Regions from separate parts of the Cellulosimicrobium sp. SH8 genome, predicted to be linked through region 3. Evidence: riboswitches for the same ligand, from Rfam matches in the RefSeq annotation. Region 3 holds a riboswitch; each other region holds the start of a gene.
The links. Region 3 has a riboswitch for thiamine pyrophosphate ahead of thiD (bifunctional hydroxymethylpyrimidine kinase/phosphomethylpyrimidine kinase). Riboswitches for the same ligand answer to the same signal wherever they lie in the genome.
Positions count from the first base shown of each region.

Region 1: it holds a riboswitch for thiamine pyrophosphate, as region 3 does, so the genes downstream of both, NF338_RS20745 (TenA family protein) here and thiD (bifunctional hydroxymethylpyrimidine kinase/phosphomethylpyrimidine kinase) in region 3, are expected to answer to the same signal.
Region 2: it holds a riboswitch for thiamine pyrophosphate, as region 3 does, so the genes downstream of both, NF338_RS20625 (thiamine ABC transporter substrate binding subunit) here and thiD (bifunctional hydroxymethylpyrimidine kinase/phosphomethylpyrimidine kinase) in region 3, are expected to answer to the same signal.
Region 4: it holds a riboswitch for thiamine pyrophosphate, as region 3 does, so the genes downstream of both, thiO (glycine oxidase ThiO) here and thiD (bifunctional hydroxymethylpyrimidine kinase/phosphomethylpyrimidine kinase) in region 3, are expected to answer to the same signal.

Region 1 covers NZ_JAMXMH010000018.1:3,397-10,554, reverse strand. The annotation lists gene NF338_RS20770 (NAD(P)/FAD-dependent oxidoreductase) at 33-1,517, shown strand; tRNA gene NF338_RS20765 (tRNA-Leu) at 1,664-1,737, shown strand; gene NF338_RS20760 (VOC family protein) at 1,744-2,145, opposite strand; gene NF338_RS20755 (alpha/beta hydrolase) at 2,266-2,910, opposite strand; gene NF338_RS20750 (VOC family protein) at 2,907-3,833, opposite strand; TPP riboswitch at 3,923-4,047, shown strand; gene NF338_RS20745 (TenA family protein) at 4,038-4,790, shown strand; gene NF338_RS21015 (helix-turn-helix domain-containing protein) at 4,897-5,373, shown strand; gene NF338_RS20735 (DUF6882 domain-containing protein) at 5,463-6,440, shown strand; gene NF338_RS20730 (ClpP family protease) at 6,538-7,143, opposite strand; gene NF338_RS20725 (ClpP family protease) at 7,143-7,158, opposite strand, start outside.
Region 2 covers NZ_JAMXMH010000017.1:21,557-28,714, forward strand. The annotation lists gene NF338_RS20615 (ABC transporter permease) at 1-2,161, opposite strand, end outside; gene NF338_RS20620 (ABC transporter ATP-binding protein) at 2,161-3,042, opposite strand; TPP riboswitch at 3,219-3,323, shown strand; gene NF338_RS20625 (thiamine ABC transporter substrate binding subunit) at 3,406-4,509, shown strand; gene NF338_RS20630 (ABC transporter permease) at 4,577-6,292, shown strand; gene NF338_RS20635 (ABC transporter ATP-binding protein) at 6,292-7,158, shown strand, end outside.
Region 3 covers NZ_JAMXMH010000010.1:220,349-227,506, reverse strand. The annotation lists gene NF338_RS15305 (FadR/GntR family transcriptional regulator) at 1-100, shown strand, start outside; gene NF338_RS15300 (ABC transporter ATP-binding protein) at 97-981, shown strand; gene NF338_RS15295 (quinone oxidoreductase family protein) at 991-2,010, shown strand; gene NF338_RS15290 (hypothetical protein) at 2,007-2,288, shown strand; gene thiD (bifunctional hydroxymethylpyrimidine kinase/phosphomethylpyrimidine kinase) at 2,323-3,252, opposite strand; TPP riboswitch at 3,245-3,336, opposite strand; gene NF338_RS15280 (hypothetical protein) at 3,445-3,645, shown strand; gene NF338_RS15275 (YceI family protein) at 3,657-4,331, opposite strand; gene NF338_RS15270 (SDR family oxidoreductase) at 4,597-5,493, opposite strand; gene pheT (phenylalanine--tRNA ligase subunit beta) at 5,490-7,158, opposite strand, start outside.
Region 4 covers NZ_JAMXMH010000013.1:152,966-160,123, reverse strand. The annotation lists gene NF338_RS18235 (hypothetical protein) at 1-431, shown strand, start outside; gene NF338_RS21010 (hypothetical protein) at 614-1,387, opposite strand; gene NF338_RS18225 (glycosyltransferase family 4 protein) at 1,570-2,730, shown strand; gene guaA (glutamine-hydrolyzing GMP synthase) at 2,735-4,348, opposite strand; gene thiE (thiamine phosphate synthase) at 4,392-5,117, opposite strand; TPP riboswitch at 5,170-5,249, shown strand; gene thiO (glycine oxidase ThiO) at 5,254-6,627, shown strand; gene thiS (sulfur carrier protein ThiS) at 6,633-6,866, shown strand; gene NF338_RS18200 (thiazole synthase) at 6,978-7,158, shown strand, end outside.

The DNA.
Region 1 (7,158 bases), on a different contig from region 3:
GCCTGTGCCGCAACCGGTAATACTCTGGAACCATGCCTCAGAATGACCTGACCTCGGTCAGCCGTGCCCAGACCGCTTCGCCGCGGCCCCGCAAGGTGCCCCGCGTCGTCGTCCTCGGCGGCGGCTCCGTGGGTCTGTACGCCGCGCGCCGACTGCGCAAGAAGCTCGGTCGCCGCGAGGCGGCGATCGTCGTCGTCGACCCGCGCCCGTACATGACGTACGCGCCCTTCCTCCCCGAGGCGGCCGCGGGCTCGATCGACGGTCGCGACGTCGTCGCGCCGCACCGCCGCGCCCTCAAGGGCGTCGACGTGCTCCAGGGCAAGGTCGTCGCGATCGACCACGGCGCGCGCCGCGTGACGATCCACCCGGAGGAGGGCGACGACTACTCGGTCACGTACGACCACCTCATCGTCGGCCTCGGCTCGGTGTCGCGCACGCTGCCCATCCCCGGGCTCGCGGAGAACGCGATCGGCTTCAAGAACGTGGAGGAGGCCATCGCGGTCCGCAACCACGTGCTCAACCGCATGGACGTCGCGTCGTCCACGTGGGACGAGCAGCTGCGTCGCCGCATGCTGACGTTCACGTTCGTCGGCGGCGGGTTCGCGGGCGTCGAGGCGATCGCCGAGATCGAGGACATGGCGCGCTACGCGACCCGCAACTACGCGACGATCGAGGAGAAGGACCTCCGCTTCGTCATGATCGAGGGGGCGGGGCGCATCCTGCCCGAGCTCAGCGAGCCCATGGCGGGCTACGCGCTCGAGGAGCTGAAGAAGCGCGGCATCGAGTTCCACCTCAACACGTTCCTGTCGTCGTGCGTGGACGGTCACGTCGTCACGTCGACGGGCGTGGAGTTCGACTCCGACACGATCGTGTGGACCGCGGGCGTCAAGGCGAACCCGGTCATCAAGGAGGCGTCGGACCTCCCCGTGGACAAGATGGGGCGCGTCACGGTGCTGCCGACGCTCCAGGTCGCCGACGCCGACGGCACCGTCGTGCCGAACGCCTGGGCCGCGGGCGACTGCGCCGCCGTCCCCGACGTGCTCAACCCGGGCAAGTTCTGCCCGCCGAACGCGCAGCACGCGATCCGCGAGGCGACGCGTCTGGCGGACAACCTCGCGCTCGAGCTGCACAGCGAGAAGCCGGTCGAGTACCGCCACAAGAGTGTCGGCACCGTCGCGTCCCTCGGCCTGTACAAGGGCGTCGCGGAGCTTTTCGGCGTGTTCAAGCTGCGCGGCGTGCTCGCGTGGCTCATGCACCGCAGCTACCACGTCATGGCGATGCCGACGGGCAACCGCAAGATCCGCATCTTCATCGGCTGGATCGGGCAGTTCCTCCTGGGCCGCGAGCTCGTGTCGCTGGGCTCCCTGCACGACCCGCGCGCGGAGTTCCGCGCCGCGTCGGTGCCGCCCAAGAAGGACGGCGAGCCGGTCAAGCAGACCGCACAGGGCTCGGCGGCCGCGGCCGAGGCGGGCGTCTCCGCCGACGCCGAGGAGAAGGTCCCCGCCAAGGCGTCCTGACCGCCGTCCGGGGGCGACCCCGGGACCGTGCCTGACGGCACGAGGGGCGAGCCGCACGCGCGGCTCGCCCCTCGTCGCGTCCGGGTACGTCCCGCCTCGGCCTCGGCACCCGCCGCGTACGGTGCGCGCGGTAGATTCGGGCCCGCGCCCCCATGGCCCAACTGGCAGAGGCGGCCGGCTTAAACCCGGCGTGTTCCGGGTTCGAGTCCCGGTGGGGGCACCCAGGTCATGAGAGCCCGGTCGGGCCCTCGGGCTCGGGCGGCGGCGCGGCTTCCTGGCCGAGGATCACGACGGTGCCGTCCGGGTCCTGCACGCGCGCGACGCGCTCGCCCCACGGCTGGTCCGTCGGCGGCTGGAGCACCGGCACGCCCGCCGCGGCGAGGTGCTCGACGGCCCGGTCGCAGTCGTCGACGTACACCCACAGCGCGGTGCGCGCGACGCCTGCGGGCATCGTGCCGTCGTCGAGACCGATCCCGAGCGGCGACCCGCCGACGTGCACGCTCACGTACACGGGCGGGCCGTCGGCGGGGAACGCGTACTCGACGGTCCCACGCAGCAGGTCGCGGTAGAAGACGAGCGACTTCTCCACGTCGGCCACGGAGAGGATCGGGAAGAGGCTGCGGAACATCGGCCTGGCTCCTCGGTGCGCACGGCTGGGTGTGCTCCCATCGTGCGCCCCTGACGCCGGGCGCGCGTCCCGGCGGGGGCCGCGCCCGGTGTCTCCGGGGGCGGCCCGCCCGTGCCCGCGTCAGGCCGCCGCGTTCCCCACGGCGTCGTCGAGGAAGGCTCGGACGTCGGCGAGCTCGCGCGCGTCGATGCCGTGCGCGAGGCCGGGGTAGACGCGCTCGACGAGCGTCGAGCGGCCGGGCAGCCACGCGGCCGTGCGGTCGATCGCGTGCGGGGCGATGACGCGGTCCTCGGCGCCACGGCCCCAGAACACGGGCGGCCGGGACGCGGCGAGCGCGGCGTCGGCGGGCTGCTCCGCGCCCTGGACGAACCCGCCGAGGACGACGGTCGCCGCCACGCGCTCGGGGCGCGTGCGCAGGAGCTGCGTGGCCATGAGCCCGCCCTGGGAGAACCCGACGGGCACGACCTGCCGCTCGGGCACGAGCTCGGCGTCGACCCAGGCCCAGACTGCCTCGGTCGCGCGGGCCACGGGCTCCGGGTCGGGGTCGCCGGGTGTGACGATCGGGAACCACGCGAAGCCGCCGTGGGGGAGGGCGAGCGGGGCGCGGAGCGACACCCACGGGGCGCCGAGGTGCGGGCCGAGGCCCGCCAGGTCGTGCTCGTGCGAGCCGAACCCGTGCAGCAGCACGACGACGGGCCCCGCGGCGGGCGGACCCGCTGGGTCGGCGTCGGAGCGGACGGCGACGAGGGCGGCGGGAGCGCTCATCGCGCGAGCAGCTCGTCGGTCGTCGTGCCGGGCACGGCCAGCGTGACGCGCGTGCCCCACGGGTCGTGCACGACGACGGAGCGACCGTCGTCGGCGTGCTGCAGGCCGCGGGCCTTCAGCCGGGCGACGAGCGCGTCGAGGTCGTCGCGGCCCGGGACGGTGACCGCGACGTCGCCGAGCCCGAGGCTCGCGGCGCGCGGGCCGGCGCCGGCGCTGTTCCAGACGTTCATCGCGACGTGGTGGTGGTACCCGCCGGCGGACGCGAACAGGGCGCCGCTGTACTCGGTGACGGTGGCCTCGAACCCGACGGCGTCGACGTAGAAGTCGCGCGCGGTCGCGATGTCGCCGACCTGCAGGTGGACGTGGCCCACCCGCCCGGCGAGGGCGGGCCCGGCGTCGACCGCGTCCTGGGACAGGTTCGCGCGCAGGTACGCGTTGGGGTCCAGGTACTCGGTCGCCATGAGGATCTGCCCCCGCTCGCGCACCCACGTCTCCCGCGGGCGGTCGGTGTACAGCTCGACGCCGTTGCCCTCGGGGTCGGTGAAGTAGAACGCCTCGCTGACGAGGTGGTCGCTCGACCCGACGAACGCGCCGCGGCGGTCCTGCGCGGCACGGTAGACGGTCGCGGCGAGGCTCGCCGCGTCGTCGAAGAGGAACGCGGTGTGGAACAGCCCGGCCTGGCGTCGGTCGACGGCGGGCAGGCCGGGCGTGTGCACGAGCCGCAGCATGGGCGTCGTGCCGCGGCCGAGGACGCGGTGCACCTCGGTGCCGCGCGAGCGCTCCTCGAGCGGGGCCAGCGCGAATGCGCCCGTGTAGTAGGACGTCATCTGCTCGAGGTCGCCGACGCGCAGCGTGACGGCGTCCATGCTCGTGGACGGGGACAGGAGGCGGTCGGTCGGCGCGCCCGGGGTGCTCGTGGTCATGTCTGCTCCAACTTGTTGTCGCTACAACTATATTCCCACACGCCGCCGGATGCTCCCGACGCGGGCCGTGCTTCCTTGCTAGGGTCGCGGCGAACCACGCGGGGCGTCCCGCCCGGGCAGCCGGGCCGAGGGACTGAGACGAGCGGTACGGCCGCCCGGACCCGTCGAACCTGATCTCGCTAGCACGAGCGGAGGAACGTGGGCATGACGACGCCTGCTGCCATCACCCTGAACCCTGTCCTCGCGGACGACCCGACCGCGCTCGTTCGGCCGGGGGAGACCGGCTTCACGGTCGACCTCGCGCGCCGGTACGCGCACCTCTTCGACGAGTTCTACGACCACCCGTTCCTCGCCGGCCTGCGCGACGGGTCCGTCGAGCCGGCCGCGGTGCGGCACTACGTCGGCCAGGACCACCAGTACCTCACGGCCTACCTGCGCTGCTACGGGCTCGGCATGGCGCTCGCTCCCGACCGCGAGTGGGCCGCGTACTTCCACGAGAAGGCCGGGTTCCTGCTCGACGACGAGTCGCACGCGCACCACGCGATGTGCGACTTCCTCGGCGTGACGTACGAGGAGGCGCAGACGAACCGCCTCGCCCCGGGCGCCCAGGCGTACGTCGACCACATGCTCGCCGCGGGCCGCGACTCCCTCGGCGTGCTGCTCGCCGCGCTCCTGCCGTGCCCGTGGACCTACATCTGGTCGGCGCGGCGGTTCTGGCTCGGCGAGCGGGAGACGACGCCCGGCGCGATCGCGGACGACCACCCGCTCGCGGGCTGGTGGGAGTTCTACGCCGCCGAGCGGACCGAGGGCGTCCTGGCCGACCTCCGGTCGCGCCTCGACGCGCTCGCCGCCGACGCGGGCGAGGCGGAGCGCGCCCGCATGGAGCGCGCGTTCGAGCTGAGCTGTCGGCACGAGATCCGGTTCTGGCAGATGGCGTGGACGCTCGAGCGGTGGTGACGCCCCTCCCGGACCGGTGAGCCGCCCGACGTCGGGCCTTACGCCAGCAGCAGATCCTCGCCCGGGTGCCTCGGCACCCGGGCGAGGGCGCGGGTAGCGTGACCGCATGGACGCGACGAGCGCGGTGCCGAGCATGGCGGCGAGCCCCCGGCCCCGAGAGGGTGGGCGGCCGGAGCCGCTCCTGCGGCACGTCATCGGCGGGATCCTCCGGCGGGCCCGGCTCGCGCAGGGGCGCACCCTGGTCGACGTCGCGGCCTCCGCGCGCGTCTCGACCGCCTACCTGTCCGAGGTGGAGCGCGGTCGCAAGGAGGCGTCCTCCGAGGTGCTGGCCGCCGTCTGCGGCGCGCTCGGCCTGCGCCTCGTGGACCTCGTGGCCCGCACGGGGGAGGAGCTGCGCCCCGTCGCCCCCGTGCGCGTGCTCTCCTCCGTCCGCGAGCGCGGCGCGCTCTCCGCGCCGCGGCACCCCGCCCCCGCCGGCGAGCCCGTGCGCGACCTCCCGGTCGCGCGCACCACGCTCGCGACTCCCACGCTCGCGGCGCGCCCGCCCGCGCGCGCCGCCGACGTCCTGCTCCTCGCGGCCTGAGCCCCGCGGGTCGTCACGCACCTGGCGCTCCCGCCGGCACCGCGTGTCGCGCCCCGGTGCGGCGAGGTGGACGCCGTTACCGTCGAGGCATGACGGAGCCGCAGACCGCGCACGGCACGGCAGAGCAGACCGCCCCGGTCCTCCAGGAGCTCGTCGACGACGCCGCGTTCCTCTCGCACGAGCACCAGCTCCACCTCGTCGACCACCACGGCGACGACGCGTGGGGCGCCGAGATGACGACGGGCACGTTCACCTTCACCGCTGACACCGGCGAGACGACGACGTGCCGGCTCCAGTTCCTCGGCACGGCCGCGCCCGGCCCCGGGAGCTGGATGTGGGCGTGGAACAACGTCAACGACTTCCCCGACGACGTGCTGCGCGCCGCCGAGAAGACCCGCGAGACGGGCCTGCGCGAGGCGGCGGAGGCCGAGCTGCCGCTCACCGACGACCTCCCGTACCGCCTCGCGCTCGCGGCCAAGGCCGTCACCGGGTCCTGGACCCACTACAGCGCCCCCGTCGGCGGGGGGACGCGCGCGTGGTTCCTCCTCGACGCCGACGGTCTCGCGCTGCCCGCGCCGAGCGTGCCGCGCGTCGTGCGGGTGCTGAGCGAGGGCCTGCTGTCCGTCACGGTCGTCGACCACCGCCGCGCGGTCGCGTCCTACGCGGCCGCGCGCGGGCTCGAGACGTCGGACGACGACGGCGCGCTCGTGCTCGTGCTTCCTGACGGGAGCGTGGCCGTCCGGTTCGACGAGCGTGGCCGGATCGCCGGCATCGCGGCGACGGCGCGCCCGGTGTCCGCGCCGGCGCGCGATCCCGAGCCGGGAGCAGCGGGTCCGGACGCCCACGCGCCAGACGCGGACACCGCCGTCGACCCGGACGCGGACTCCGCGGACGTGCCCGACGCGGACACCGCCGACGTCCCCGATGCGGACACCGGAGACGTGCCCGACGCGGACACTGCCGAGGTGCCGGAACCCGGAGAGCCCGCGGCGACGGAGGAACCGGACCCGGCGGCCGAGCCCGCGCAGGAGCCACGTCGACGTTCCTGGTTCCGGCGACGCGGGTAGGCCCCGCGCGGCGGCGCACCGCGAGTGCTGCGTCTGCAGCCGAGAGCTGCGTCCCGGGACGCATCCGTCGACCACGGACGCAGCGTTCGACCCGGGTTCAGGCGGCCGCGGCGAGCTTGCGCGAGGTGACGACGGCGTCCGCGACGCCGTACTCGACCGCCTGGCGCGCGGTGAGCACGAGGTCGCGGTCGGTGTCCGCGCGCAGGCGCTCGACGGTCTGCCCCGTGTGGCGGGACAGGACCTCTTCCGTCTCGGACCGGATCCGCAGGATCTCCTCGGCCTGGATCGACAGGTCGGAGATGGTGCCCTCGCCGCCGCCCGACGGCTGGTGCAGCAGCACGCGCGAGTGCTCGAGCACGAACCGCTTGCCCGGCGTCCCCGCCGCGAGCAGGACGGCCGCGGCCGACGCCGCCTGGCCCATGCAGATCGTCGACACGTCGCAGCGGACGAACTGCATCGTGTCGTAGATCGCCATGAGTGCGGTCGCGGAGCCACCGGGGGAGTTGATGTACAGGCCGATCTCCTGGTCCGGGGCGTCGGACTCCAGGTGCAGGAGCTGGGCCATGACGACGTTCGCGACGCCGTCGTCGATCTCCGTGCCGAGGAACACGATGCGCTCCGACAGCAGGCGGGAGAAGACGTCGAACGCGCGCTCCCCGAGCGGGGTCTTCTCGACGACGGTCGGGATCGTGTAGCTCGCCATCACAGTCCCACCTTC
Region 2 (7,158 bases), on a different contig from region 3:
GCAGGGCGTAGACGATCGCGAGGATCGACTCGACCTGGGACGCGACCTCTCCCGCGAACTCGTCGGCGTCGAGCACGCTCGCCACGACGTACGGTGCGACGGCGTCCGTCACCCCGTCCCGGACGGCCGCGACGTCGGCGCCCGGCTCGACGTCGAGGAACAGCATCTCGGGGGTCGTCGCGCCCACCGCGGCGGCGACGTCCGGCGGCAGGAGCATGTCGACGGAGAACGCGTGGGAGTCGATCACCGCGCCGATGCGGACGTCGTGCGCCGGGAGGTCCGGCCGGGTGGGGTCGGCGATCGTCACGACGTCGCCGAGGGCCCAGCCGTGCTCGTCGAGCGCGTCCGCCATCACGGCGGCCTCCCCGCGGGCGTACGCGTCGAGGTCGCCCTCGACCGCCGTCGTGCGGACCGAGCGGCCGAAGCCCTCGGCGGGGAACCCGACGACGAGCTGCGGCTCATCGTCGACGACCACCTGGCCGTACGTCGTGAGGTCCGCGGACGCGACGCCGGGCACGGCGCGGACGTCGGCCGCGACGCCTTCGGGCAGGTACGGGGTCGCGGACCGGACGACGAGGTCGGCGGCCGTCTCCTCGTCGACGATGCCGGTCACGGACTCGCGTGCCGAGAGCGCGAGGACGGACGTCGTCGACACGAGCGCCATCCCCACGACGAGCGCCCCGGCGGTCGCGGCCGTGCGGCGCGGCTGGCGCGTCACGTTGCCGCGCGCGAGCCCGCCGAGCGGCCGGACCAGCGCGACGAACGGCGCGGCGAGGACCCCGAGCACGGGGCCGACCGCGAGCGGGGAGAGCAGCAGCACGCCCGCGATCACCCCGACCGCGCCGAGGCCGAGGAGCGGTGCCCCGCCGCTCCCGACCGCCGCGGCGCCCACCACGAGCCCGGTGCCTGCGAGCATGGTCAGCGTCCCCGCGACCACCCGGGCGACGCCCGGACCGGCGGGCCGCACGACGTCGGCCCGCATCGCCTCCACGGGCCGGACGAGCGCCGCGTGGCGCGCGGGCAGGGCCGCCGCCACGACGGACACCACGACCCCGACGACGAGCGGGACCACGATCCCGACGGTCGTCACGGGCAGCGACCCGGCGAGCTCCATGCCCACCGCGCCGAGCCCGGCCCGCGCGAGCTCGGCGAGCCCGAACCCGGCCGCGACGCCCAGCACCGCCCCGACGACCCCGACGACCGCGGCCTGCCCCAGCACCGAGGCGAACACCTGGGCGGGCGACGTCCCGACGGCGCGCAGGAGCGCGAGCTCGCGCGTGCGGCGGCGCACGTGCATCGCGAACGTGTTGGTGATGATGAACGTGCCGACGAACAGCGCGAGCGCGGCGAACACGAGCAGGAACGTCGAGACGAAGCCGAGCTGGTCGGCGATGGCGCTGCTCGTCTCGTCGCGCAGCTCCGCGCCCGTCACGGCCTCGGCGTCGCCGGGGAGCGCCCCCGCGACGGCGTCGCGCAGCGTCTCGGGCGAGACGCCGTCGGCGGCGTACAGGGCGATCGACGGCACCATGCCATCCGGCGCGTACGTCATCGCGGCGGTCGTCGTGTCGAGCAGGACGATCGTCGCACCCGCCATCGGCGCGGACAGCGAGAGCTCGCCGACCACGCGCACGGGGTGCACCGCGTCGCCGAGCACGACGTCGGTCGTGTCGCCCACGGCGAGCCCGGACGCCTCGAGCGTCGCGGACTCGAGCGCGACCTCGCTGCCGTTCTCCGGCGCCCGGCCGTCGACCACGCGCGGCCCGGGGTCGCGCGGGTCGTACCCGATCGCCATGCTCGGCGCCTGCGTGCTGAGCACGGCGGTGCCGTCGGCGCCCACGAGGACGGCGGGGCCGCTCACCTCCGCGAGCGCGAGGTCGACGTCGTCCCGCTCGTCGAGCGTGCCGGCCAGGTCGGCCGGGACCAGGCTCCGGGAGCCGCCGAGCTGCGCCGGGTCCTCGAGCGCGGACCCGGCGGCGGACGCGCCGCGCACGTACGCGTCGGCCTGGATCGACGACGCGACGATGCCGTCGAACGTCGACGCGAGCATCGCGCGCAGCGCGAACGTGCCCGTGACGAACGCGACGCCGATCGTCACCGCGAGCACGGACAGCACGAGCTGTGCGCCGTGCGCGCGCACGCCGCGCAGCGCGATCCGGCCCATCATCGGACGGCCGCCGGTTCGGACGCGGCCGGGGCGGCGTGCGCGCCCGTCGGCGCCGCCGGCGTGAGGGCGCCGAGCGTGTCGAGGACGGCCTGCGGCGTGGGGTCGCGCAGCTCGGTCACGAGCCGCCCGTCCGCGAGGAACAGCACGCGGTGCGCGTACGACGCCGCCGTCGGGTCGTGCGTGACCATGGCGACGGACTGGCCGAGGTCGTCCACCGAGGCGCGCAGGAAGCCCAGCACCTCGGCGGCGGCGCGCGAGTCGAGGTTGCCCGTCGGCTCGTCCGCGAACACGACCGCCGGCCGGGACACGAGCGCCCGCGCGCACGCGACGCGCTGCTGCTGCCCGCCCGAGAGCTCCGCCGGGCGGTGCCCGAGCCGCGGGCGCAGGCCGACGGCGTCGACCACGCGGTCGAACCACTCCCGGTCCACGGGCCGGCGCGCGACGGCGAGCGGGAGCACGATGTTCTCCTCCGCCGTGAGCGTCGGCACGAGGTTGAACGACTGGAAGACGAACCCGATGCGCGTGCGCCGCAGCCGCGTCAGGCGCCGCTCGCTCATCGCCGAGACCGTCTCGCCGTCCACGACGACGGTCCCCGCCGTGGGGGAGTCCAGCCCGGCGAGGCAGTGCATGAGGGTCGACTTGCCCGACCCGGACGGGCCCATGATCGCGGTCAGGCGCCCCCGCTCGAGGTCGACGTCGACGCCGTCCAGTGCGCGCACCGTCGCCTCGCCGCGCCCGTAGGTCTTCACGAGGCCCCGCGCGGTGGCGATCACGGGACGCTCCGGCGTGGTCCCGGAGGCTCCTGCGGTTCCCGTGGCGTGCTCCGCGGACGTGACGACGGTCGTCGTCGCACCCGTCGTCCCAGGTCTGCTGCTCATCGGTCCTTCTCCTCCTGCGTCGTCGGCCGGGGATCCCGGACCGGTCGTCTCGACCCTCCCGCGGGGGTGCACCCCCGGGCATCGGGGACCGGCCCGGACCCTTCCCCGGTCGCCGCAGGGCCGCTCTCAGGGTTCTCTCAGGGGGATTCCCGAGGGGCGGCCCGGTGTAGGCTCGAGGTGAACGACAGGGGAGCTCCTGGAGGAGCTGAGAGTGCGGACCACCGCAGACCCTCGAACCTGATCCGGTTAGCACCGGTGGAGGAAGTCGGGAATCTCGATCACCTGCTCGTGCGGTCTCCCGCGCTCGCCCGAGCACGGGCCGTGCGAGCCGGTGGACCCCTCCTGAACGTCCTGGGAGGACACATGCAGCGCACGACCGCCCGCACCCGCCGGGCCTGGTCCCTCGTCACCGGCGCGGGGACGACCCTCGCCCTCCTCGCGCTCGCCGCGTGCGGCAGCGGCGACGACGCCACGTCAGGCTCGGGAGGCGACGACGCGTCGTCGGGCACCGGGGGCACGGTCACCCTGGTCACCCACGACTCCTTCGCCGTGAGCGACGAGGTCCTCGCCGCGTTCGAGGAGCAGAGCGGGCTCACCGTCGAGCAGGTCGCTCCCGGCGACGGCGGCGCGCTCGTCAACCAGCTGATCCTCACGAAGGACTCCCCGCTGGGCGACGTCGTGTTCGGGATCGACAACACGTTCGCGTCGCGCGCGATCGACGAGGGCGTGCTCGACCCGTACACGCCGGCCGACCTCGCGGACTCCGCCGCGCAGTACACGGTGGGGGACGGGGGAGAGCTGACGCCCGTCGACCTCGGCGACGTCTGCGTCAACGTCGACCACACATGGTTCGCCGACGCCGGGATCCCGGAGCCCGTCTCGCTCGAGGACCTCGCGAAGCCGGAGTACGAGGACCTCCTCGTCGTGACCAACCCCGCGACGTCGTCGCCCGGTCTCGCGTTCCTCCTCGCGACCGTCGGCGCGTTCGGCGAGGACGGATGGGAGGACTACTGGACCGACCTGCGCGCCAACGGCGTCAAGGTCGTCGACGGCTGGTCCGACGCCTACTACGTCGACTTCTCCGGCTCCGAGGGCGCCGGGCCGCGCCCGCTCGTGCTGTCGTACTCGACGTCGCCCGCGTTCACGCTCACCGAGGACGGCTCCGCGTCCACGACCGGTGCCCTGCTCGACACGTGCTTCCGCCAGGTGGAGTACGCGGGCGTGCTCGCGAACGCGAAGAACCCCGAGGGCGCGCAGCAGCTCGTCGACTTCCTCGTGAGCGAGGCGTTCCAGGCCGACGTGCCCGGTCAGATGTACATGTACCCCGCCGACGACTCCGTCGCGCTCCCCGACGGCTGGGCCGAGTTCGCCCCGCTCGCCGACGAGCCCTTCGAGGTCGCCCCCGCCGACATCTCGGCGCACCGTGACGAGTGGATCAAGGCATGGACGGCGACGGTCGTCGACTGACCCCCGTGTCGCGAACGACCAGGGTTCTCCTCCGCGAGGTAGAGCCCTGGTCGGCCGAGGTAGAGCCGTGGTGAGGGACCGGGCGGTCCGGCGGGGCGGCGTCGGGCGCGCGGCCCTGTGGGGTCTGGCGGCGGCGGTGCCGTTGGTGTTCCTCGGGGTGTTCTTCGCGTGGCCGGTGGTCACGCTCGTGGCGCGCGGGTTCGTCGGGGACGACGGCGGTCTCGACCTGTCGGGGTTCGCGGAGGTGTTCTCCGAGCCCCGGACGTGGCGCATCCTCGGGCTGACGCTCTGGCAGGCGGTGCTCGGCACGGCGTTCTCGGTGCTGCTCGGCGTGCCCGGGGCGTACGTGCTGTACCGGTGCCGGTTCCCCGGGCGGAGGGTCCTGCGCGCGCTCGTCACCGTGCCGTTCGTGCTCCCGACCGTCGTCGTCGGCGTCGCGTTCCGGTCGCTGCTCGTGCAGGGCGGCCCGCTCGGGTTCCTGCGGCTCGACGAGACGTTCGCGGCGATCGTCGTCGCGCTCGTGTTCTTCAACTACTCGGTCGTCGTCCGCACGGTCGGCGGGCTGTGGGAGCACCTCGACCCGCGCGCCGAGCAGGCGGCGCGGGCGCTCGGCGCGACGCCGTGGCGCGCGTTCCGCACCGTGACCCTCCCGGCGCTGACTCCCGCCATCGCGAGCGCCGCGTCGATCGTCTTCCTCTTCTGCGCGACGGCGTTCGGCGTCGTCCTCGTGCTCGGCGGGATCCGCTACGGGACCATCGAGACGGAGATCTGGATCCAGACCACCCAGTTCCTCGACCTGCGCACCGCGGCGGTGCTCTCGGTCGTGCAGCTCGTGGTCGTCGCTGCGGCGCTCACCGTCGCGAACCGCACGCGGGCGCGGCGCGAGCGAGCTCTGAACCTGTCCTCGTCGGCATCGTCGGCGCACCCGCTGCGGCTGTGGCGCGACGGCCGCCCGACGGGCGACCTCGCGCCCGCGGCGCTCACCGCGGCCGTGGTCGTCGTGCTGGTCGGACTGCCGCTCGGCACGCTCGTCGTGCGCTCGTTCCGCGTCCCGGGCGGCGGCTGGGGGTTCGACAACTACGCGAACCTCGGCACGACGGGCGGGCGCAACGCGCTGTCCGTCACCGTGTGGGAGGCGGCGGGCAACTCGCTGCGCACGGCGGCGCTCGCGACCGTGCTGGCGGTGGTGATCGGCGGTCTCGTGGCGCTCGTCGTGTCGCGGCGCCCGCGCTCGCGCGGGGGCCGTCGCGCGATCTCCGTGCTGGACTCGGTGTTCATGCTCCCGCTGGGGGTGTCTGCGGTGACCGTCGGCTTCGGGTTCCTCCTCACGCTCGACCGGCCGCTCGGCCTCGACGTCGACCTGCGCACGTCGGGACTCCTGGTGCCGATCGCACAGGCGGTCGTCGCGATCCCGCTCGTCGTGCGGACGGTCCTGCCGACGCTGCGCGCGATCGACCCGCGCCTGCGCGAGGCTGCGGCGACGCTCGGCGCCGCCCCCGGGCGCGTGTTCCGCACGGTCGACGGGCCGATCGCCGCACGGTCGCTCGGCCTCGCGGTCGGGTTCGCGTTCGCCGTCTCGCTCGGGGAGTTCGGCGCGACGTCGTTCCTCGCCCGCCCGGACAGCGCCACGCTGCCCGTCGTGATCTTCCGGCTCATCGGGCGTCCCGGGGCCGAGAACTACGGCATGGCGCTCGCGGCGAGCGTCGTGCTCGCGCTGCTCACCGCGACCGTGATGCTGCTCGCCGAGCGGTTGCGCGGCGACCGACCCGGAGGAGAGTTCTGATGGTGCAGACCGACCCCGCCCCGGCGCGCGCGGGCGCGCCGGAGCCCTCGCGCACCGACGCGGCGCCCGACGCCGTGCCCGCCTCGGTGCCCGCCGCGGTGCCCGCCTCGGTGCCCGACCAAGTGCCCGCGGAGGGTGCCGGGCTCGCGGTGCGCGACGTCGTCGTGCGCTACGACGGGGGCGCACGCACGGACCCCGGCACGACGGCGGTCGCGGGCGTCACGCTCGACGTCGCGCCTGGCGAAGTGCTCGCCCTGCTCGGGCCGAGCGGGTGCGGCAAGTCGAGCCTGCTGCGCGCGGTCGCGGGGCTCGAGCCGGTCGCGTCGGGGTCCGTGGCGTGGGACGGCCGCGACCTCACGGGCGTCCCCGTGCACCGCCGCGGGTTCGGCCTCATGTTCCAGGAGGGCCAGCTCTTCCCGCACCGCGACGTCGCGGGGAACGTCGCCTACGGGATCGCGGGCCTGACCCGCGCCGCGCGCGACGCACGCGTGACCGAGCTGCTCGACGTCGTCGGGCTGGCCGGGTACGAGCGGCGCGCCGTCGCGACGCTCAGCGGGGGAGAGCGCCAGCGGGTCGCGCTCGCGCGGTCGCTCGCTCCGCGGCCCCGGCTGCTCCTGCTCGACGAGCCGCTGTCCGCGCTCGACCGCGGGCTGCGCGAGCGCCTCGCGCTCGACCTGCGCGAGGCGCTGCGGGCCACCGGCACGACGGCGGTCTTCGTCACCCACGACCACGACGAGGCGTTCACCGTCGCCGACCGCGTGGCCGTCATGGACGCCGGCCGGCCCCTCCAGGTCGCGCCGCCCGAGGGCCTGTGGCGCGCCCCCGCCTCACGCCGCGTCGCGGAGTTCCTCGGCTACCAGGCGTTC
Region 3 (7,158 bases):
CGACGCCGTCCGCGCGTCCGCGGCGGCGCGCAAGCACCTCGCCGCCGTCCACGCGAAGGTCGCCGGTCGCGGCGCCGGCGCAGCGGGTGGCGAGCGGTGAGCGCGGAGGTCCTGTCCCTGCGCGGCGTCGACCTGGTGCGGGAGGGGCGGGCGATCCTCGACGGCGTCGACCTCGTCGTCCGGGCGGGCGAGCACTGGGCGCTGCTCGGCCCGAACGGGGCGGGCAAGAGCACGATCCTCGGGCTCTGCGGGGCGCGCCGCCACCCGACCCGGGGCACGGTCCACGTGCTCGGCGAGCGCCTGGGCCGCGTGGACATCCAGACGTTGCACCGCCGCATCGGCCACGTCGACCCGCGTCACGACCTGCGCTCGCCGCTGACCGTGCTCGAGGTGACCCTGACCGGTCTCACGGGGACCGTCGACTGGCGCCCGCGCTGGCAGCCGACCCCGGACGAGGTCGACCTCGCCCGGGGCCTCGTCGCCGACCTCGGTCTTGCCCACCGCGCGCACGACCCCTGGCCGACGCTCTCCCAGGGCGAGCGCGGGCGAGCGCTCGTGGCGCGCGCCCTCCTGCCCGATCCCGCCCTCCTGCTGCTCGACGAACCGTCCACCGGGCTCGACGTCGCCGCGCGCGAGCAGCTCCTCGAGACGCTCGACGCCGTGCGCGCGACCCGGCCGCACGTCGCCTCGGTGCTGGTGACGCACCACCTCGAGGAGCTGCCGACCACGACCAGCCACGCGCTCCTGCTCGCGCACGGCCGCGTCGTCGTCGCGGGAGCCGCGGAGGACGTGCTCGTCACGGAGCACGTCACGCGCTGCTTCGACCACCCGGTGCACGTCGAGCGCCGGTTCGGGCGCTGGCACGCGACGGCCGGGCACGCGCGTCCGCCCCGCCTCGTCGGCGACGACGCGGCCGCCCTCGGGACGGCGTCCCGCGCCGTGGCAGACCCGGCTGCGGCCCCGGCAGCCGCTCGACCCTAGGCTGGGGCCATGCACGCGATCGTGGCCCGCGCGGCGGGCGGCCCCGACGTCCTGGAGTACACCGAGCTGACCGACCCCTCGCCGGGTCCCGGGCAGCTCCTCGTCCGGTCCGCCGTGGCGGGCGTGAACTTCATCGACACGTACAAGCGCTCGGGCGTGTACGCGATGGAGTACCCGCACGTCGTGGGCAGCGAGGGGGCGGGCGTCGTCGCCGGGCTGGGCGACGGCGTCGAGGGGTTCGCCGTCGGCGACCGCGTCGTGTGGACCGAGGCGCCGGGGTCGTACGCGGACCTCGTCGTCGTGGACGCGGCGCAGGCGCTGCACGTCCCCGACGCCGTGTCGCTCGAGGACGCGACCGCCGTCGCGCTCCAGGGCCTCACCGCGCACTACCTGTGCACGTCGTCGTACCCGGTCCGCCCGGGCGACCGGGTGCTCGTGCACGCGGGCGCGGGCGGCGTCGGGCTGCTCCTGACCCAGATGCTCGTCGCACGCGGGGCGCACGTGATCTCGACGGTCTCGACACCCGAGAAGGCGGAGCTGTCCCACGGCGCGGGCGCCGAGCACGCGATCCAGTACACGGCGTTCGCGGACCTCACCGCCGAGCTGCCCGAGGTCGTGCGCGGGCTCACGGGCGGCGAGGGCGTCGCGGCGGTGTACGACTCGGTCGGCAAGGACACGTTCGACGCGTCGCTCGCGTCGCTGCACCGCCGGGGCACGCTCGTGCTCTACGGGGGCTCGTCCGGCCAGGTCCCGCCGTTCGACCCGCAGCGCCTCAACGCGGGCGGGTCGCTCTTCCTCACGCGCCCCAAGCTCGCCGACCACACGGCGACGCGGGCCGAGCTCGTCGAGCGCGCGACCGAGGTGCTGGGCGCGGTCGCGGGCGGCACGCTGCACGTGCGCGTCGGCGCCACGTTCCCGCTCGCCGACGCCGCCGACGCGCACCGGGCGCTGGAGGGCCGCGCGACCACGGGCAAGGTCCTGCTCGTCCCTGACGCAGCGGCACGGGCCGCGGGCGCGGGCACCGCGTGAGCTGGGACTGGGTGCCCGCGCGGCCGGGCGAGGAGGACGGGTCCGACGGCGGCCCCTCCCCCGCCCTGCGCCGCGCCGTGACGGTCCTCGCCGTCCTGCTCACCGCGGCGTTCGCCGTGTACTGGGTGACGGTCGGCCTCCGCCAGCAGGCGGACGCGTGCGTCGCCGACCGCCCCGAGGGCGTCGCGATCCGTGACGTCGACACGCGGTGGCGCTGGTCCCCGCCGGGCTACGACTGCGTCTACGCGACGGCTGAGGAGGACGTCGCACGCGCCTGACCCACGTGCCGATGGCTCGTGCGCGGGTCGGCGCTCAGTGCGACGCGACGGGCGACGTCGCGTGCAGATGGTCGACCGGCCCGCGGCCCGTCCCGACCCGCAGCGCGGCACCGGCCCGCAGCGCGGCCGTGAGCCACTCCTTGGCGTCGCGCGCGGCATCCTCCCAGCCGTCGCGCTGCGGTCGCAGGGCTGCGAGCGCCGCGGAGAGCGAGCACCCCGTGCCGTGGGTGTGCGGCGTGTCCACGCGCACCGCGTCGAACGTCGCCACCACCGACGCCGTGCCCAGGGTCGTCCCTGGCACCACGAGCGCGTCGGGCGACGTCGCGCCCGTGAGGTGACCGCCCTTGAGCAGCACGACGGCGCGGCTGGTCCCCGCGTACGACGTCGCCTGGCGCAGCGCGTCGTCCCACGTCGTGGCGACGTCCTGCCCGGCGAGGACGGCCAGCTCGGGGAGGTTGGGGGTGACGACGTGGGCCCGCGCCGCGAGGTCGCGCACGGCCTGCTCCGCGCCCGCGTCGAGCAGGCGGTGCCCCGACGTGGCGACCATGACGGGATCGAGGACCACCCAGGGCCGCGGGAGACCGACGCGGGCGCGGGCGGTGGCGAGCGCGTCGAGCCACGCCCCGATCTCGCGCGCGTTGGCCTCGTCGGCCACCATGCCGATCTTCACGGCGTCGATCTCGACGTCGTCGGACACCGCGTCGAGCTGTTCGCGCAGGAACGCGGGTCCGGGGACGTGCACGGACCGCACGCCGTGCGTGTTCTGCGCGACGAGCGCCGTCGTGACGGCCATGCCGTAGGCGCCGTGCGCGGCGAAGGACTTGAGGTCCGCCTGGATGCCCGCGCCCCCGGTCGGGTCGGTCCCGGCGATCGAGAGGACGCGCGGACGCGAGGGGCGGGCACCGGTCCTGCTGTCGGGACCGGGCGGGCAGGCGGGGTCGTGCTGGGGCAGGGCGAGCGTCATCGCCGGACATCCCTTCGCTGGTACGAGCCAGAGCAGGTTCGACGGGTCTCATCTCAGCCCTCGCGGGCACCCCGTGTCGCTCGCCATGCTACGTCCTGGGCGCCGGAGGGTTTCACCCGTTCTCGTGCGCGAGAACTCGTGCGCGACGGCGTCCTCCTGGGTATGCCGCACGACCGACCCTCCCGCCGCCCCGTGCCGGGCTCCGCGACGCCGCTGCGTCGTCCGGTCCCCGCCCGCTGGACGACCGTCGACCGCCGCGGCCGCCGCGTCGTGCTCACCGGCGTCGTGACGCACGAGGACGGCGACCGTGTCGCCTTCGAGCACGCCCACCCCGTGCGCGGCGTGTGGCACGTCTGGGTCGCCCGTGCGGCGGTCGTGCGCGACGCACCCTGACGGACCGGACGTCAGGCCTGGTGGATCGCCTCCCCCGCGATCTCGAGGCCGATCTTCTTGCCGACGAGGAACCCCCCGGTCTCGAGGAGCACGTTCCAGACGAGGCCGAAGCTCTCGCGGTCGATCTCGGCCGCGGCGTGGAAACCGAAGATGTCCCGGCCGTAGGGGTCGCGGCGCGCGCCCCCGTACTGCATCGACAGCGTGGTCCGGTGCGTGACGCCCCGGACGGTGAGCAGCCCGTCGACGAGGAAACGTCCCGCCTGCGCCGCCCGCGGCTGCACCCGCTCCGGCGCGAGCTCGGCACGCTCGGGCGAGCGGTTCCGCAGCCGCGCCCACGCGAGGATCTGGTCCTGCTGCTCGCCCTGCCACGTGACCGACGTGCTGCGGAACTCGATCGTCGGGTAGGCGTCGACGTCGAGGAAGTCGGGGCTGCGCAGGTGCGCGTCGCGCTCCTCGTGGTGGGTCGTGAGGCTCGCCGTCTCGATGGTCGCGGAGACGGCGGACGCGAGCGGGTCCTCGCCGACCAGGATCGTCGCGCGCGCCCGGGTGAACTCGCCCCGGACGGGCGACACCATCATGTGCATCCCGGTGAACCCGATGCGCTTGTGCGCCTCGTCCAGGGCGTAGGTACCGGCCTCGGGAACGGTGAGGCCGTTCCACTGCCGGACAGGGCGTGCCGTCGTCATCCGTCGCTCCCAGGCGTCGTCGAGCCGCGACGTCGGTGTCCGCCCGGTACTTGGTCAGGTGTCCAGGACAGCATCCCCGATGAGTGAGTGAAGTTTCAACCAGATGCCGGGTGATCTCCCCCGCGCACGCGCCGTCCACGGCCCCTGGGAGCCGCAGTCCCTGGGCGCACGAGCGCCGCCCGACCCGGAGAGGTCGGACGGCGCTCGTCGAGCTGCGGCGGGTCCGCGACGCCCCCGGGTGGTCGCGTCCGGCGCCGACGGGACCTCAGCGCGCCGGGAGCTCTCCCGGCATCGGGTCGTCCGCGCCCCAGCGCGTGACGCGCAGCCGCCGCGCGTCGGGGCCGGGCAGGGCGTCTCCGCGGTCCAGGGCCTCCTCGGCCGCGGCGCGCAACGACTCCGGGGAGTCGTGCGTCACGCGCACGAACGCGCCGGAGAACGCGTCGAGCTCGCCGCGCGCGATCGCGACGACCATCTCGACCGTACGCTCCACCGGGGTCCACTCGGTGCGGCCCTCGTGCATGACCATCGACGCCGTCATGTCGGTCTGCACGACCCCCGGCGAGACCTCGAAGGTGCGCAGCCCGCGCGCGAACCCGGACCGGTGCAGGTTCGCGCCGAGCCGCAGGAGCGCCGTCTTGCTGGCGTTGTACGCGCTCGCACCGTCCATGTCGTGCGAGCCCGCGCCGCTGTTGAGGTCGACGACGCGGCCACCCCCGCGCGCGAGCATCCCCGGGACGACGGCGCGCGCGAGGAGGAAGGGTCCGCGCACGTTGGTCTCGACGATCGCCCACCACTCGTCGGGGTCCGCCTCCCAGAGCGGCACCTCGGCGTCCACGCGACCCGCGTTGTTGACGAGCAGGTCGACGCTCCCGAGGGCGTCCTGTACGTCCCCGACCGCCGCCGCGACCGCCGCGGCGTCCGTGACGTCCGCCGTGACCACGACCGCGCGCCCCGCACCGCTGTCGGTCAGGGCGCCGATCTCGTCCGCCACGCCCGCGAGCCGGTCGGCGTCGCGCGCGAGGAGCGCGACGTCGACCCCGGCCGCGGCCAGGCCGACCGCGATCGCGCGGCCGATGCCGCGCGACGCGCCGGTGACGAGCGCCGTCCGGGCGGGCGCGACGGTGCCCGCCGCGCCCACCAGGCCCGCGTCGTCAGCGCTCACGCCCGCAGCTCCGCGCCCACGCGCTCGCGCGCGGCCGTCACGGCACCCTCGCGGACGCGCGCGACGTCGTCCGCCGTCAGCGTGCGGTCGGCGGCGCGCAGTCGCAGCGAGAACGCCAGCGACTTGCGCCCGGCGCCGACCTGCTCGCCGGTGAAGACGTCGAACAGCGCGACGTCCTCGACCAGGTCCCCGGCACCGTCGACGATCGCGTCGCGCAGCGCCTGCGCGGTCACGCCGGCGTCCACCACGAACGCGAGGTCCTCCTTGGCGGCCGGGAAGCCCGAGACGGGCGTCGCCTGCACGGGCTCGTCCGACGAGGCGGCGACGACCGCGGACAGGTCGACCTCGAACGCCACCGTGCGCGCGGGCAGGCCGAGGTTCTCCAGCACCTTGGGGTGCAGCTCGCCCGCGTGCCCGACCACGGTCCCGTCCGCGAGCTCCAGGCGCGCGCAGCGGCCCGGGTGGAACGGGGCGCGCGCCGTGTCGGCCACGACGGACACATCGGCGCCCACGTGGAGGCCGGCACGCTCCACCACGAGCCGGGCCGCCGCGAGCGCGTCGGTCCAGTCCGCGGCACGGCCCGCTCCCCACCAGCCGGCGCGCACGCGGCGACCGACGAGGACGCCCGCCACGTGGCGCGGCTGCGCCGGGAGCGACGCGTCGATCGCGGCGAGCTGGTCGTCGGACGGCCGGACGCCGCCCGGCAGCGCGGGCGCTGCGGGCGCTCCCGCCCGCGGGTGCGTCACGAGGCCCACCTCGAACAGCGCGACGTCGCCCAGCCCGCGGCCGACGTTGCGGCGCGCGGTCTCCAACAGCGTGCTCAGGAGGTCGGTGCGCATCAGCGGCCGGTCGTCGGCGAGCGGGTTGAGCAGGCGCAGCGCCCCGCGGCGCTCGTCGTCCGCGGGCAGGCGCAGCGCGTCGAGCTCCGCGTCCCCGACGAACGGGTAGCTCAGCGTCTCGACGAACCCGTCCTCCGCGAGCGCCCGGGCGACCGACCGGCGCACGCGCTGCTCGCGCGTGAGCCCGCGACCGCCGGGAGCGGCGGGCAGCAGGGACGGGATCTCGTCGTAGCCGACGAGACGCGCGACCTCCTCCACGAGCTCAGCGGGCTCCGTGAGGTCGGGCCGCCACGACGGCGGGGTCACCACGAGCACACCCGTGGCGTCCACGTCGTCCGCCTCGACCGTGCACCCGATCGCGCCGAGCGTCCCGACGACCTGCTCCAGCGTGTAGGGCACCCCGACGAGGCGCGCGGCCTCGCCCACGGGGAGCCGGATCGCGGTGGGCGCGGCGACGCGGTCGAGGTCGCTCACGGCCGGGTCCGCGGTCCCACCGCCGAGCTCGACGAGGAGGTCGACCACGCGCTGCGCCGCGACCGCGGGCAGCAGCGGGTCGACGCCGCGCTCGAACCGCTTCGCCGCCTCGCTCGACAGCTTGTGGCGGCGCGACGTGCGCGCGACCGTCACCGGGTCGAAGTGCGCGGCCTCGACGAGCACGGCCGTCGTCGTCGGACCGACCTCCGAGGAGGCCCCGCCCATGACGCCCGCGAGCCCGAGCACGCGCGACGCGCGCGCGCCCTCGGGGCTGTCCGTGATGAGCAGGTCCTCGGGGTCGAGCGCTCGGTCCGCGTCGTCGAGAGTCACCAGACGCTCGCCCGGTGCGGCG
Region 4 (7,158 bases), on a different contig from region 3:
CGCTGTCCACGGAGGCACCGGCCACGGAGCCGCTGCCGGCCGGGCCTGCGCGGGACGGGGAGACCTCCGTCCTGGACGTGCCCGGTCAGCCGGCCCCCGGGCACCCGGGTACCGCCCCTGGCGGCACGACGACGACCGGCCGGACTGCCGGCGCCGTCCCGCCGGTCGGGCCGTCGGTCCCCCCGACCTCGCCCACGGCGCCCGTGTCGCCCACCGTGCCCGCCGAGCCCCTCTCGCCCGCGCGACGCGGTCCCCGCGTCTCCACGATCGTGTGGGGTTTCGTCATCGTCGCGTTCGGCGTCGTCGTGCTCGCCGCCGCCCTCGGCGCGCGGGTCGACCTCGGGCTGGCCACGATCGTCGTGCTCGCCGCAGCGGGCCTCACGCTCGTGGTCGGGTCCATCGTCTCGGGGGCCCGGCGCCGGCGAGGCTGAGCCCGGTCCGGCCCCCGCGTGGGCGACCGCAGGTCGAGAGACGGCGGGCCGAGACACAGCGAGGGGCCGTGGCACGTGTGCCACGGCCCCTCGTCGTGTCCGAGCGACGCCGCCCCGCACGCTCTCCCCGGTGCGACCCGGCGGGAACGGGTCCTCGACGTCCGGACGGACGGCCGGGACGGTCAGGGGGTGGGCTCGTCACCCCGACGCTCGGGCGGGGTGCCCGTGGGGCCGGTCGTGGGCGTCGTGGTGTCGGGCGACGCTGCCGGCGACGCCCCCGGGGCGGACGGGGTCCCCGTCCCCGGCGCGCCCGTCGGCTCGACCGGCGTCGCGGCCGCCCGGGCCTCCGCACCGGGTGTCGAGAGCGCGGACGTGCGACCCGGCGCCTCGACCGGGCGTGCCGGCTCCGGACGGACGGGCGGAGCCGTCGGCGAGGGTTCCGCGTGCGCGGGCGCGACGTGGCGCCCGGCGTCCGACAGGTCACCCGACGACGTGTACGCCCCCGGAGTCTCGACCGCGACGCTGGGGCCGCCCGCGAGCCGCCGGAGGGCGATCCCGACGAGGATGAACAGGACGCCGAGCCCCATGACGAGCAGGCACACCCCGAACGCGACGACGGACGTGAACAGCGACGCCCGCAGGAACGACGCCGTCATGACGGTCTGGCGGGTCGGGTCGTCCTGGTCGAGCTCGGCGTAGGTCTGGCCGCCGCTCGCCTCGAGCGCGTGCTTGTTGATGACCTCGGCCTGCGCGTACGCGGTGAGCGGCCCGTTGACGTGGCGGCCCGCCAGGAACGACGCGTCGTCCGAGACGGTGATCTCCTCGGCGGACAGCTGGTTCGCCACGACGATCCAGGTGCCGATGCCCGCGAGGAGGAGGACGATGCCGGCGATGATCGACACGAGGCCGATGCCCCGCGCCCCCTTGGCCGGAGTGACGGTGACGGTGCTCGACATGGCGCGTTCTCCCCTTCGTCAGGACCCACCTGCTGCCGCTCCGCGGGCGGTGACCCGCGGGCGCGGGACCGCCGCAGGGCGGTCGAACCACCCATACGGGACCCACGGTAGCGACGACGACGACGGACCGCGCGGCGAACGCGCACCTCAGCGCGTCGCGACGGGATGGGAGGATGCGGTCCGTGCGCATCACCCACCTGACCGACTGCTACCTCCCCCTGCTCGGCGGGATCGAGACCCAGGTCGCGCGACTCGCGCAGCAGCAGGCGGCGGCCGGCCACGACGTGTCCGTCGTGTGCACCACGCCCGCCCGTCCCGGCGCGCACGGCGTCTCGACCGAGCAGGACGGCGACGTCACGGTGCACCGGCTCGCCGCACGCGTCCCGGGCGGCTACCCCGTCCACCCGCGCGCGCCGCACCACGTAGCGAGGATCCTGCGCGCGGGCCGGCCCGACGTCGTGCACCTCCACATGGGCGTCCTCACGCCCTCGACGCAGGCGTCCCTGCGCACCGTCGTGCGCGCGGGACTGCCCGCCGTGCTCACGGTGCACAGCGTCTGGGGCGGGGCGGAGAGGGCGTTCGCCGGGCTCGACCGCGTCGTGCGGTGGTCGCGCTGGCCCGTGCTGTGGTCGGCCGTGAGCGAGCTGACGGCGGCTCCCCTGCGCCGCATCGTCGGCGACCACGGCGAGGTCGTGGTGCTGCACAACGGCCTCGACCTCGACGCGTGGCGCGTGCCGCGCACCGAGCGCGCCGAGCGCATGGAGGGCGCCGCCGTCCACGTCGTGGCGGCGACGCGGTTCGCGCCGCGCAAGCGCGTGCTGCCGCTCCTCGAGGTCGTGCGCGACGCCGTCGCACGCCTCCCCGAGGGCGCGCTCCACGTGACGCTCGCGGGGGACGGCCCCGAGCTGGCCGACGCACGGCGCTTCGTCGCCGAGCACGGGCTGGGGTCGGTCGTGTCGCTCCCCGGCCGCCTCGACGCGACGGGGCTCAAGCGGCTCTACGCGCGCGCCGACGTGTTCGCCGCGCCCGCCGTCGAGGAGGCGTTCGGCATCGCCGCGCTCGAGGGCCAGGCCGCCGGGCTGGCGGTCCTCACCCGCTCGCAGTCGGGCGTCGCGGAGCGCCTCACCGACGGCGTCGACGCGCTCGTCGCGGACGACGACCCCGGCCTCGCGGACGCGCTCGTGCGCCTCGCGACCGAGGACGGCCTGCTCGACCGGATCATCGCCCACAACCGGGACGTGCCGTCGTCGGCCGGCTGGCCCCGCGTGCTCGCCGACGTGGAGGCAGCATACGAACGGGCCGCGACGATCGCCGTGGATCGTCGGGCCCGTCCGTCCCGCTAGGGGGTCACTCCCACTCGATGGTGCCCGGGGGCTTGCTCGTCACGTCGAGCACGACCCGGTTGACCTCGGCCACCTCGTTGGTGATGCGCGTCGAGATGACGGACAGCACGTCGTAGGGCAGGCGCGTCCAGTCGGCCGTCATCGCGTCCTCGGACGAGACGGGGCGCAGCACGATCGGGTGACCGTAGGTGCGGCCGTCGCCCTGGACGCCGACCGAGCGCACGTCGGCGAGCAGCACGACCGGGCACTGCCAGATCTCGTTGTCGAGCCCGGCCTTCGTCAGCTCCTCGCGCGCGATCGCGTCCGCGGCGCGCAGCGTCTCCAGGCGGTCCGCCGTGACCTCGCCGACGATGCGGATGCCGAGGCCCGGGCCGGGGAACGGCTGGCGGGCGACGATCTCCTCGGGCACCCCGAGCTCGCGGCCGACCGCGCGGACCTCGTCCTTGAACAGGGTGCGCAGCGGCTCGACGAGCGAGAACTGCAGGTCGTCGGGCAGGCCGCCGACGTTGTGGTGGCTCTTGATGTTCGCCGCGCCCTCGCCGCCGCCCGACTCGACGACGTCCGGGTACAGCGTGCCCTGGACGAGGAACTTGACCTCGGCGCCGTGCTCGCCCGCGTCCTCGACGATCTGGCGCGCGGAGTCCTCGAACACGCGGATGAACTCGCGGCCGATGATCTTGCGCTTCGTCTCCGGGTCGCTGTGCCCGGCGAGCGCGGTGAGGAACCGCTCCTTCTCGTCGCGGATGACCAGGTTGACGCCGGTCGCCGCGACGAAGTCGCGCTCGATCTGCTCGACCTCGCCCGCGCGCATGAGCCCGTGGTCCACGTGCACGCACGTGAGCTGGTCGCCCACGGCGCGCTGCACGAGCGCCGCCGCGACCGCGGAGTCGACGCCGCCGGAGAGGGCGCAGATGACGCGCGCGTCGCCGACCTGGGCGCGGATCGCCGCGACCTGGTCCGCGATGACGTTGCCGGGCGTCCAGTCCGGGGCCAGTCCGGCGCCGTCGTACAGGAAGTGCTCGAGCACCGTCTGGCCGTGCGCGGAGTGCTTGACCTCGGGGTGCCACTGCACGCCGTACAGGCGGCGCGTGGTGTCCTCGAACGCCGCGACGGGCGAGCCGGCGGACGTCGCGAGGACCTCGAAGCCCTCGGGCGCACGGTGCACCGCGTCGCCGTGGCTCATCCACGTGGTCTGGTTCTCCGGCGTGCCGTCGAGCAGCACGCCCGCGGCGCACACCTCGACCTCGGTGCCGCCGTACTCGCGCAGGCCCGTCTGGGCGACCTCGCCGCCGAGCGCCTTCGCCATGGCCTGGAACCCGTAGCAGATGCCCATGACGGGCACGCCGGCGGCGAACAGCGCCGGGTCGACGAACGGCGCGCCGGTCGCGTACACCGACGACGGACCGCCGGAGAGGATGATCGCCACCGGGTCCTTCGCGAGCATCTGCTCGACCGTGAAGGTGTGCGGCACGATCTCGGAGTAGACCTTGGCCTCGCGCACACGGCGCGCGATGAGCTGCGCGTACTGGGCGCCGAAGTCGACGACGAGCACGGGCCGCGGGGTCGCGGCGACCTCGGCGGTGGTGGGGGTGTCGGGAGCGGTGGCGGGTGACGTCACCGGTCCAGGATAGTCGCCGCGCGGCGGGCGACCGTCACGCGTCTCAGGCGTCGGTGCGCTCGCCGGGTCGCGCGGCGGCTCGTCCTGCCACGCGCTCGCGCAGCGCGCGCGCGGCACGCTCCGGGTCCGGCGCCTGCGTGATCGCCCGGACCACGACGACGCGGTCCGCACCGGCGTCGAGCACCGCGTCGAGCCGGTCCAGGTCGACCCCGCCGATCGCGAACCACGGCGTGCCAGGCCGCGTCGCGGCGACCGTGCGCAGCAGGTCGAGCCCGACTGCGGCACGCCCCGGCTTGGTGGGCGTCGCCCACAGCGGGCCCACGCAGAAGTAGTCGACGTCCGGGTCCGCCTCGGCCGCGGCCGCCTGGTCGGCCGAGTGCGTGGACCGGCCGAGCGCGGGTGCCGCGCCGAGGAGGGAGCGCACCGCGGAGACCGGCAGGTCACCCTGACCCATGTGGACGACGGGGGCCCCGGTGAGCCGTGCGACGTCGGCCCGGTCGTTCACGGCCCACAGGGCGCCGTGCTCCGTCGCGACCCGTGCGACGAGCTCCTGGAGCTCGAGCTCGCGCGCCGCGTCGAGCGTCTTGTCGCGGAGCTGGACCACGTCGACCCCGCCCGCGAGCGCCGCCCGCAGGAAGTCCTCGAGGTCGCCGCGCTCCTCGCGCGCGTCCGTGCACAGGTAGAGGCGCGCGTCGGCGAGGCGGGCGCGCACGTCGTCAAGTGCCGACGGGGCGGGGGCGGCGGGCGTGGCGAAGGTCTCGGGGCTCACCCGCCGGAGCCTAGCCGCGGCGGGCCCGGGGCAGGCGGTACTGTGGCCGACAGCACGGGAGCCCCGCACGGGGCTGAGAGGGCGTCGGAGCCGACCGTCGAACCTGATCTGGGTCATGCCAGCGAAGGGAGCGCGCATGCACACCCCTGTCCGTCCTGGGCCCCGCTCGCCGGGAGCCGGTCCCGCCGTGCCCGACGGCGCGCGCGACGTCGTCGTCGTGGGCGGCGGGATCGTGGGGCTCGCCGTCGCGTGGCGCGCCGCGCGCGCGGGGCTGAGCGTCACGGTGCTCGACCCGTCGCCGGGCGACGGCGCGACGCACGCCGCCGCCGGGATGCTCGCCCCGGTCACGGAGGCCGACTTCGGCGAGGACGACGCACTGCGCCTGCACCTCGCCGCCGCCGGGGCGTGGCCCGGCTTCGCCGCCGACCTGCGCGCCGCGACCGGGGCCGACGTCGGGCTGCGCACCGCGGGCACCCTCACGCTCGCCTACGACGCCGACGACCTCGCGCTGCTCCGCCGCGTCCTCGCCCTCCACGCGGAGCACGGCCTCGCGTCGCACGAGCTCACCGTCGCCGACGCCCGCCGACGCGAGCCGTACCTCGGCCCGCGGGTCGCGGGCGCGGCGTGGGCGCCCGAGGACCACGCGGTCGACCCGCGCGCGACGCACGCGGCGCTGCTCGGCGCGCTCGGCGCGGGCGACGGGCCGGGGACGGTCCAGGGCGTCGGCTCTCGCACCGCGGCGCGCGCCGTCGTCGTGCGGGCGTCCGCGACGCGGCTCGCGCTCGGCCCGGCCGGGCAGGTCGTGGGGGTGCACGACGACGCGGGCCGGCTCCACGCCGCGGGTGCGGTCGTCGTCGCGGCGGGCTGGGAGTCCGGCGCGCTGCTCGCGGACGTGCCGGGCGTCGTCGTACCGACGCGCCCCGTCAAGGGACAGACGCTGCGCCTCGACGCCGGGCCGGACCTCGCGCTGGAGCACGTGGTGCGCGGGGTGGTGCAGGGGCGGCCGGTGTACGTCGTGCCGCGCGACCCCGTCCCGGACGGGCAGGGTCACGGCTGCGCGGGGCACCGCGAGGTCGTCGTCGGGGCGACCACCGAGGAGAACCCCGACGACCGCCGCGCGACCGCGGGCGGCGTCTTCGCCCTGCTGCGCGACGCGCGCGCGCTCCTGCCCGGGATCGACGAGGCGGCGCTCGTCGACGTGACGCCTCGGGCCCGCCCTGCGACCCCGGACAACCTGCCGCTCGTCGGCCCGACCGCCGTCCCGGGGCTGCACCTCGCGACGGGGCACGGCCGCAACGGCATCCTGCTCGCGCCGCTCACCGCCGACGCGGTGGTGGCCGGGCTCACGGGTGCCGCGCTCCCGACCGACGTCGCCGCCGCCCTCGCCCCGACCCGCACCGACCGCTTCGCCGAACCCGGGGTCGCTCCCCACGGCGAGCCCGACCTGGGGAGCGATCCCGGGTTCGACGCCTCCCGGGCGGGCGCCTTCTCCACGACGACACCGAGGTGATCCCCGTGACCGCACCTGCTCCGACCGCGCTCGTCAACGGCGAGCCGTACCCGCTCGCCGCCCCCGTGCACCTCGAGCAGCTCGTCGCGGCGCTCGTGCCCGCGTACGTCGCCGACGGGACGCCGCAAGGCGTCGCCGTCGCCGTGGACGACGCCGTCGTGCCGCGCGGCTCGTGGGCGACGACCGTCGTCGCGCCCGGCGACCGCATCGAGATCGTCACCGCCGTCCAGGGCGGCTGAGGAGGACCCGTGACCACGACCGACACCACCCCGCGCCGACCCGCAGACCGCCAAGGCCTCGCCGACGACCCACTCGTCGTCGCGGGCGCGACCATCGGGTCGCGCCTCGTCATGGGCACCGGCGGGGCGGCGAACCTGCTCACGCTCGAGGACGCGCTCGTCGCGTCGGGCACCGCGCTGACGACGGTCGCGATGCGCCGCGTCGCCGTGCGAGCCGGTGGCGACGCCAGCCCCGACGCCGGCATCTGGGCGCTGCTCGCGCGCCTCGGCATCCGGGCGCTGCCCAACACGG